One region of the Stenotrophomonas sp. YJH_SMC_110 genome, then DNA from elsewhere that is predicted to be linked to it. Evidence: predicted binding sites of a transcription regulator. Region 1 holds the regulator's gene; each other region holds the start of a gene.
The links. Region 1 encodes FliA, which starts transcription of late flagellar genes. Its sites were predicted from a motif close to TAAAGTTTNNCNNNCNNNGGCCGATAA; they were not measured.
Positions count from the first base shown of each region.

Region 2: a site for FliA is predicted at 883-909, ahead of AC5P6H_RS10540 (methyl-accepting chemotaxis protein). Genes of this name have one in related genera too.
Region 3: a site for FliA is predicted at 1,317-1,343, ahead of AC5P6H_RS19235 (chemotaxis protein CheW). Genes of this name have one in related genera too.
Region 4: a site for FliA is predicted at 1,329-1,355, ahead of AC5P6H_RS02765 (methyl-accepting chemotaxis protein). Genes of this name have one in related genera too.

Region 1 covers NZ_JCAFSM010000013.1:27,616-29,813, reverse strand. Annotated here, with positions in the region: gene AC5P6H_RS18685 (protein phosphatase CheZ) at 1-297, opposite strand, end outside; gene cheY (chemotaxis response regulator CheY) at 297-689, opposite strand; gene AC5P6H_RS18675 (RNA polymerase sigma factor FliA) at 747-1,493, opposite strand; gene AC5P6H_RS18670 (MinD/ParA family ATP-binding protein) at 1,490-2,198, opposite strand, start outside.
Region 2 covers NZ_JCAFSM010000004.1:311,348-313,545, reverse strand. Annotated here, with positions in the region: gene AC5P6H_RS10540 (methyl-accepting chemotaxis protein) at 941-2,198, shown strand, end outside.
Region 3 covers NZ_JCAFSM010000018.1:909-3,106, reverse strand. Annotated here, with positions in the region: partial or broken gene AC5P6H_RS19245 (methyl-accepting chemotaxis protein) at 1-162, opposite strand, end outside; gene AC5P6H_RS19240 (hypothetical protein) at 264-647, opposite strand; gene AC5P6H_RS19235 (chemotaxis protein CheW) at 783-1,274, opposite strand; gene AC5P6H_RS19230 (flagellar brake protein) at 1,458-2,198, opposite strand, start outside.
Region 4 covers NZ_JCAFSM010000001.1:631,544-633,741, reverse strand. Annotated here, with positions in the region: gene AC5P6H_RS02775 (VOC family protein) at 1-275, shown strand, start outside; gene AC5P6H_RS02770 (arylamine N-acetyltransferase family protein) at 341-1,180, opposite strand; gene AC5P6H_RS02765 (methyl-accepting chemotaxis protein) at 1,384-2,198, shown strand, end outside.

The DNA of each region.
Region 1 (2,198 bases):
TTCCTCGGCCAGGTCCAGGGTGCGGTGGGTAGCGTGTTCGGTCATCGCCACCACGTGGTCCAGACGTGCGCACGCATCGTCCAGTTCGCCGGCCTCGCTGGGCACGGTCGGCAGTTCGCCCAGGGCCTGCCCCAGCTCGCGGGCCAGCCGCGAGAGGCCACTCATCATCGGCTGCGTGCGCAGCGCGACCAGTCCGTCGATGCGTTGCCGCCAGGCGGCTTCGTCACCGGACTCCAGGGCATCCAGGGCTTCCTGCAGGCGCAGGGCGAGGGCGTTCTTGTCGACCGTGGTATCCATCAGGCGCTGGCCGCCAGGCGTTCGAAGATCTTGCCCAGCTTCTCTTCCAGCGTCTGCGCGGTGAACGGCTTGATGATGTAGCCGTTCACGCCGTTCTGGGCCGCTTCGATGATCTGCTCGCGCTTGGCTTCGGCGGTGACCATCAGCACGGGCAGGGTCTTCAGCTTGGCGTCGGCACGGATCGCCTTGAGCAGTTCGATGCCGGTCATCACCGGCATGTTCCAGTCGGTGACGACGAAATCGAAGGGCTGGCTCTGCAGCAGCGACAGCGCGGCATGCCCGTCCTCGGCTTCGGCGGTGTTGGTGAAGCCCAGATCGCCCAGCAGGTTCTTGACGATTCGACGCATGGTCGAGAAGTCGTCGACGATGAGGATGCGCATGTTCTTGTTCAAAGCAGAGTTCCTTTGTTGTTCATTCCGGGCGGCCGGGGGCAGTCGCCTCGGGGATGTTCATTCTTCCAGGCCGGCGTCGACGGCCTCGAAAATCTTCAGGCGGCCGCGCAGGCGCAGCACGGCCTGGCCATGGATCTGGCAGACCCGCGACTCGCTCACGCCGAGCACCGCGCCGATCTCCTTCAGGTTCAGCTCCTGCTCGTAGTACAGCGAGAGCACCAGCTGTTCGCGCTCGGGCAGGTGGCCGATGGCCTTGCCCAGCTCGCGACCGAACTCGCCGCGCTCCAGCACCTGTTGTGGAGTCGGGCCGCCCTGGGCGACGGTATCCAGTTCGCCCTGGTCTTCGATGCGCGACTCCAGGCTCAGCACCTGGCCACGTGCGGCGTCTTCCATCAGGCGCAGGTATTCCGGCAGCGGCATCTCCATCGCGGCGGCCACTTCGGTGGCGCTGGCGGCACGGCCCGTGCTCTGTTCCAGGCGGCGGATGGTGGCGGCGGCGTCGCGTGCACGGCGGTGCACCGAGCGCGGCACCCAGTCGCCACGGCGGATCTCGTCGATCATCGAGCCGCGGATGCGGATCGAGGCATAGGTCTCGAACGAGGCGCCCTGGTCGGCGTCGTAGCTGCGCGAGGCTTCGATCAGGCCCATCATGCCGGCCTGGATCAGATCATCGACTTCGACGCTGGCCGGCAGGCGCGCGGCCAGGTGGTGGGCGATGCGTCGCACCAGGTCCGAATGCTGGGCGATGACCTCGTTGGCCGCCGAGCGCTGGACTTCCCTGTACTGGTGGGCTGCGCCTTTCATGCGGCCACCCCACGCTGCTTGAGGATGCGTTCGAGGAAGAACTCGACGCCACCGCGCGGTTCGGTCGGTGCCTGCCAGCGCGCGGTGCGGCGTGCGATCTCGGTGATCGCCAGCGCCGACGGGCTGGACGGATAGGCCTTCACCACCGGCTGCTGGCGCTGCACCGACAGGCGCAGCCAGTCATCCTGCGGCACGCAGCCCAGGTAGTTCAGCGAGACATCGGCGAGGAACTTCTCGCAGACGCGGGTCAGCTTCTCGTACAGCACGCGGCCCTCGTTCGGGTCGCGCACCATGTTGGCCACCACCTGGATGCGGTCCACGCCGCGCTCGCGCGACAGCACCTTGATCAGTGCGTAGGCGTCGGTGATCGAGGCCGGTTCGTCACAGACCACCACCACGGTGTCCTGCGCGGCCTGGCAGAAGGTCAGCACGCCGTCGGTGATGCCGGCGGCGGTATCGACCACCATGATGTCCAGCTCGCGTTCCAGTTCGGAGAACACGTTGACCAGGCCGACATGCTCGGCCGGGGCAAGCTCGGCCATGTGCCGGCGGCCGGAAGCGGCCGGGACCACCAGCACGCCGTTCGGGCCTTCGACGATGACGTCGTCCAGCGAGCAGCGGCCGGCCACCAGGTCGGCCAGCGTAAAGGTGGGGTTCAAGCCCAGGATCACGTCGATGTTGGCCAGGCCCAGGTCGGCGTCCAGC
Region 2 (2,198 bases), on a different contig from region 1:
TCGGCAGCAGGACCCCCTCGGGCGCGTTCAACTTCCACTGTCAGTGATGACTGGCTGGGTGATGGAAATAGATTCTCCTCCTGTATCATCGGCAATAAAGGTCTGGAAAATTGTTTCTGGGATGGTCAGTAACGTTGTATCTGCGTCTCCGGTGAGGTGGGGGGTAGTTTGATCTGTCCCCGTTGTGAGCAGGGTGAGGTGTTGAAAGCTCAAGTAAAGGATCGCGGCGTTCAGATATTTGTCTGCGACGAGTGCGATGCCGTGTGGTTCTCCTTCGCTGCTATAGGGGTCTCTCCGTTCAGAGACCTTGAGCGGTATCTTGAGGAAATTTCCGTCGCCCCGTCCTGGGAGTCAATTTCCGTGGACAGGCATGAGTAGAAAGTACGCAGTTTCCATGCACTCCTCGATCGTATTGCCTCAGCGCAGCGCGTGGGTCCGTGCAGCATGGGGTGACCTTCCCGTCTCCTACTTCCAGAGCGACGAGAATCTCAATGACTGCGGTTTTATTGACTTGAAGGTCAATAAGTGGGAGATCAGTGGCAGTCGATTGTAATGGGGTCTGGACCCCTTCATCAGGGTTGAAATACTCAAGGGTCGGGGCCCTGCGATGGCAGATGCCAGATTGCAGCCCTGACGGTAGTCGCGAAGCAGCGCGTTGTTCCTCTGGACAGAAGGGTGCCGGGATCGATGGGCTTCATCCTCCCCCTCCGTGCATCAAGTGACGGTTTCCGCGGTCACGACTCGCGAGCGCTGCGTGATGACTGCGATTGATGTGCTCGTACATTGATATGCCCGGCAGGAATAACCACCTCCATTAAGTGTGTCCTTCACACCTGTCTACATAGTTCCAGAGATTTGGATCGATACAATAATATCGACCCATAAAGTTTCCCCGCGCTGCGCCGCCATCGATCGTACGGCCATGATCAAGGGAATTGAGATGCTCGCCTTACGCAACCTCCGAGTGGGATCCCGGCTGGGTGCCGGGTTTGGATTGCTGCTGCTGTTCATCGTGGCCATCGTTGGCCTGGCGCTGTACGGAAATCACCTGAAGTCCGCCCAGTTCGAGAAAGTGGTGGACGTCAACATGGTGAAGATGCGGCTGTTGAACGACATGCTGGATACCAACAACGCGGTGTTGATGCACCGCCGCCTGATGGTGATCAAGCGCGGCGAGGATTTCGACAAGGATTATCAGAAGGCGCAGGAGCTGTCGCAGACCTACGACGGCATCTGGGCCAGGTACATCAGGATTCCGCGCGACGCGACCGGCGATACCCTGGTGGCGAAAATCGACGCGGCACGCAAGGCCACCGAAGCCTCCACCCGGCATCTTCACGAGCGCATGAAGGCCGGGGATTTCGACGGCGCGGCCAAGGAACTGCTTGCCGAGCAGGGGCTGGCAACCGCGTGGAACGAAGCGATCTCGACCCTGCTGCGGCATCAGGAGACACTGACCGAGCGCAGCCGCGAGGAATACCGTTCAACTGAATCCTGGACCGGCACGCTGTCGATCGTGTTCGGCGTGTTGAGCCTGGTACTGGGCTCGCTGGCCGCCTGGGCCATCACCCGCAGCCTGACCCGCCCGCTGGAAGGCGCGGTGAAGCTGGCCGACGGCATCGCCAATGGGCGGCTGGACAACAGCATTGACGCCTCCGGCAACGATGAGGTCACGCAGCTGCTCAGGTCGATGCAGCGCATGCAGGCGCAGTTGCAGTCGGTGATGGCGGCGCAGGGCGAGTTGGCCCGCCAGCACGATGCCGGCAGCCTCAGCTATCGCATGGACGAGAGTGCCTTCCCTGGTGACTACGGGCGCATGGTGCACGAGACCAACGCGCTGGTCGGCTCACACGTGCAGGTACAGAGCCGGCTGATCGAAGTGATGAAGCATTACGCCCGTGGCGACCTGTCGGTGGACATGGATCCGCTGCCGGGCGAGAAGGCGGCGATCACCCAGGCAATGGACGAGACCAAGACCAGCCTGTCGGCGATCAACAGCGAGATCCGCCGGCTGGCGACGGCCGCGGCGGCGGGCGACTTCAGCCTGCGCGGCGATGAAGATCGCTTCGCCTACGATTTCCGCGACATGGTGGCCGGGCTCAATCGCCTGATGCAGACCACCGACCAGAACCTGGTGCAGGTGTCGAGCCTGCTGCAGGCGATCTCGCGCGGTGACCTCACCGTACGCATGCAGGGCG
Region 3 (2,198 bases), on a different contig from region 1:
GCGGATGCTCTCCATGCGTGAACCGGCCAGCTCGGTGGTCACGTTGTTCAGCGAATGCAGGCCGCGATAGGCGACGATGCCCTGCAGCAGCATCACCAGCAGGAGGACGCCGAAGGTCAGCAGCAGTTTCGGCATCAGTTTCAGGTTGTTGATCCACGGCATGGGCGTTGCGAGCTCCTAAGGCAGACGCGCCCGGGCATCGGGCCCGGTTGCAGCAGAAACCACGCCAGGACCAGGCCCGGCGTGGTCCGACGAACGGCGGATTACTTGATGTTGGCCAGCTTCAGCCCGGCCGGCGAGCTGACTTCGATTTCCGCACGCGAGGCGTCGCGCTGGATCTTGCCGATCACGCACACGGTCTTGCCTTCCAGGGTTTCCAGCGGGAAGGAGAACTTGCCGCGGTTCTCGCCGGCGATACGCGCCGAGAAGGTGTGGCGCGGGAAGGCGCCGCCCATGTACAGGAAGGTCGGCTGGCCTTCGGAGCCTTCCGCGTAACGGGCCTTTTCGACCTTGCCACAGACCATGCCGTCCTTGCCGACCGAACGCGGCGCCATTTCCGGCGGGATCATGTCGGCCGACTGGGCGAAAGCGGAGGCGGCGGTGGTGGCCAGGACAGCGGCCGAGACGAACGCAAACAGGGACTTCATCGAGGGTATCTCCGGGGATGGTAACGATCGGGCCGGTCCTGCGCGCTCCTGCGCGACCGGCTTCTGTCCCCCTATCGGCACCGCCGAAGGGAACTGAAGGGTTTTGTGACTGGAACGTGAAGCAGTTCCGTTTGCTCAGGCAGCGACGTCTTCGGCGAGGTTGGCCTGGCCCATGTCGGCGCTGTCGAGCAGGGTCTCGATGTCCAGCAGGATCAGCATGCGATCGTCGTGGGTACCGATGCCGGAGATGAAACGGGTGTCGACGGCCGCGCCGAATTCCGGGGTCGGGCGGATCTGCTCGGCCGACAGCGGGATCACGTCGGAGACGCTGTCGACGACGATGCCGACCACGCGGTCTTCCACGTTCAGCACGATCATCACGGTGAAGGCATCGTAGCGGGCGTTGTCCAGGCGCAGCTTCAGGCGCAGGTCGATGACCGGGACGATGGTGCCGCGCAGGTTGATCACGCCCTTGATGTAGTCCGGGGCGTCCGGCACGCGGGTGACGGCGTCGTAGCCGCGGATTTCCTGCACCTTGAGGATGTCCACGCCATAGTGCTCGTCACCAAGGGTGAAGCTGAGGAATTCGCCACCGGCGCTGGCGGCGGAGCTGGTCTTGTCGTTCATCGAGGGGTCCTGGTTCTGCCGGAAGTCCCGGTGTCAGGCTCGATATCGGCCCCGCCGGGGGGGACTTTAGGTGCCGGGCAGTGCCGTGGATGGGGTCAGATCCCTTTTCAGGGAAAAGGGATCTGACCCCGGCACGCGTTCCAGGGTTGCCGGCCGGCGGCCGGCACTACCGGTCGGACGGCCTCAGAGCTCGCCGTTGCGGCGGGCCTTGCGCTGGCGGTCGATGCGGAAGATGTAGCGCTGGATGGCGCTGTCGGCGCCGCGTGGCAGGCATTCAAAGCGCATTCCCACGCGCTTGACCTCGATGCCATTGGGCTGACGCTGCGGCAGCAGGTTGCAGACCACCAGTTCGATATCCAGGTCGGGGCCGTCCGGCAGCGACAGCTGCGCCGGATAGCGCCTCTGCAGACCAAACACCGCGCAGTCATTGGGCACCACCACGGCCAGGCCGCCACCGCTGATGTCCACCACCCGCATCGACAGCGCTTCGGCCCGCGCTTCGCCGGGTGGCAGCAGCAGCTGCGGTGAATCGGTGACTGGCGTCTCCAGCCGGTACAGCTCGCGGCGCTGCAGGTGCACCAGTTCGTCAGGCAGCGGCGCACGGAAGGCCACATGGCCGTCGTTGTCCACGCGCTGCAGTTCGTGCAGCCGGAACCGTACCAGCACGCGTTCGAGCTGGGCGAAGCACAGCAGGTGATCGGCCTGCTCGGCGGCGCGGTTGGAGGCTTCCTGTGGGCTGCCATCGAGCAGCAGGAAGTCCTCGTCTTCGTCGAGGTCGAGCAGGGCGGTCGGGAAGGAACGGTCGCGGCCGTCGATATGGGCGTTGATCAGCGATCGCTGGTCGATCAGCGAGCGCAGCAGCTGGCGCAGCTGGCGCGGGTTGCGGACCAGGAATCGTTCGTCCGCGGCATCGGCCGCGTGGAC
Region 4 (2,198 bases), on a different contig from region 1:
TCCTGCTGCACGACTGCAGGATGGCCTACCTGCCGTTTGCCGATGAGGCCACCGGTGCCAGCATGGCGCTGGTGCGGGGGGCCGACTATCTGCCCTCCGTCCACGGTGCGCGCATCTACATCGGGGTTGATGACCTGGATGCCAGCCTCGAGCGTGCGCTGCAGGCCGGGGCCGAGCTGCGCTTCGGCCCGGCCGATGCCGGTGACTGGCGCGTGGCCGAGATCGCCGACAGCGAAGGCAATCGCATTGCGCTGCAGGCGCGCGTGGTTCTGTAGGGCCGAGCCCATGCTCGGCTGCTGTTGACCCAGCCGCCAACGCTCATCCGAGCATCGGCCCGGCTCTACACCGTGGCCGAGCGTGAGCGCTGCAGCCAGTCGTTGATCGCCGGGTCCAGCCGTGGGTCGTCCGGCAGCTGCATGCCGAAGCGCTGCTGCAACACCTCGCGCACGTCGCCCACATCGCGCAGCGGACGCTTGACCGGTGCCTGGCCGGGACGGTACTCGGTGTAGTTGCCACTGCCGATGGTGCGTCGCCAGTCCGGCCCGGTCAGGGATGCGCGCAGCTGGCCGGGGAAACTGGAATCGGGATGGGTGCACACGTACCAGTTGCCCACGACGTTGTCGATCGGTGCCGGCGCGTGCAGGTCGAAGCGATACATCGCCCGCCAGCCATCGCCGGACTCGGCGGACAGCACGAAATCCCCCTCGCCGGGCAGGCGCTGCAACAGGAAGCGCTCGTGGGGCGTGGCCTGCGGCTGCGGATCATGCAGCCGCAGCGGTACGGTCGGGGTCAGGCTGCCGAAACCGGCATCCACCAGCCAGTCATCGCCGTCCACCTGCACACGCAGCAGCAGGTGGGTGCGTGCGGTCAGTTCGCCGTCCTGGGCGGCCAGCAGCACGCGCGCGCTCAACGGCTGTGCATCGAAGCCCAGCGCCTGCAGCAGTGCCAGCAGGCCGCCGTTGAGTTCGAAGCAGTAGCCGCCACGACGGTCGTCGAGCAGCTTGCGCTGCACGCTGTCCAGGTCGATCGGTACTGCATCGCGCAGCAGGCAGCTGAGGGTTTCGAACGGCAGCAGTGCGTTGTGGCGCTGCTGCAGCAGGGTCAGGCCCGCCAGCGTCAGCGGTGGCGGTGCATCCAGCTGCAGGCGTTGCAGGTAGCGGGGGACATCGAGCGTCGTCATGCGCGCGCCGGGCGGGGGAGGGAGATCTACTGTGCTCTCCCAACCGGGGTTGAGGTCAAGCATTGCGCGGGTGTCATCCCCCCGTCGCCTGTGCCGGGTACAAAGGCCGCGTCCGCCAGCAATCGGTGGGAGTGAACCAGGAGCGCCCTAAAGTTGCGCCATTTCCCGCCGATACAGGTGCGTCCTTCCGCCTGGAGCCTGTCATGTCGGCCGTCGTCCCCCACCTCCGGTCCCTGCGCATGCGGCTTGCCGCACTGCGCTCGGCGTCCCCCGGCCTGCTGCTGTGGCTGCAGCCGCATCGGCTCAGTGTGGCCAGCAAGCTCAAGGCGACCCTGTGGGTCTGTGGGCTGGGCCTGATCGCGATCGCCGCCGTCTACGCCTGGACCGGCCATGCCAGCACGCAGGCGGCGCGCAGCCAGGCCAGCTACCAGCACGGCAGCGATCTGGCCGCGAGCGTGGCCACGCGGGTGGCCGAGGCGCGTCGTCTGCAGACCCAGTATGCACGTAGTTTCGACGATGCCGACCGCGCGCAGCTGCTGGCGACGCAGAAGGCGCTCCAGGCCGATCTTCAGGCGCTGCGCGCGATGCCGATGGATCCCGGCCGGCGCGAGGCGCTGCGGGCACTGACCGAAGCCGCCGGCGCGTTCTCGCAGGGTGTGGCCGCCCTGTTCGAACGCGTCGATGAGATGGGTCGTGGCGATGCCGGCCTCGCCGCGCAATTGCAGCAGGCCGCCGACGCCCTGCAGGCGCAGGTGGATGCGTTGCAGCGGCCTTCGTTGGCGTTGTCCCTGCAGAAGATGCGCCGCCAGGAGGCACTGCTGCTGCTCGATGGCGACTCCACCCATGCCGACCGTGCGAGCGAAGAAAAGCTGCCGTTCGATCTCGCACTGGTGGGCCTGCCGACCGATGCGCAGGATGCCCTTCGTAACGGCATGGAGGCCTATCAGGCCGCATTGCTGGGCTATACCGCCGCCCGCGTGGGCCTGGATGTAGAGGCGCAATCGCTGCTGGATACCGC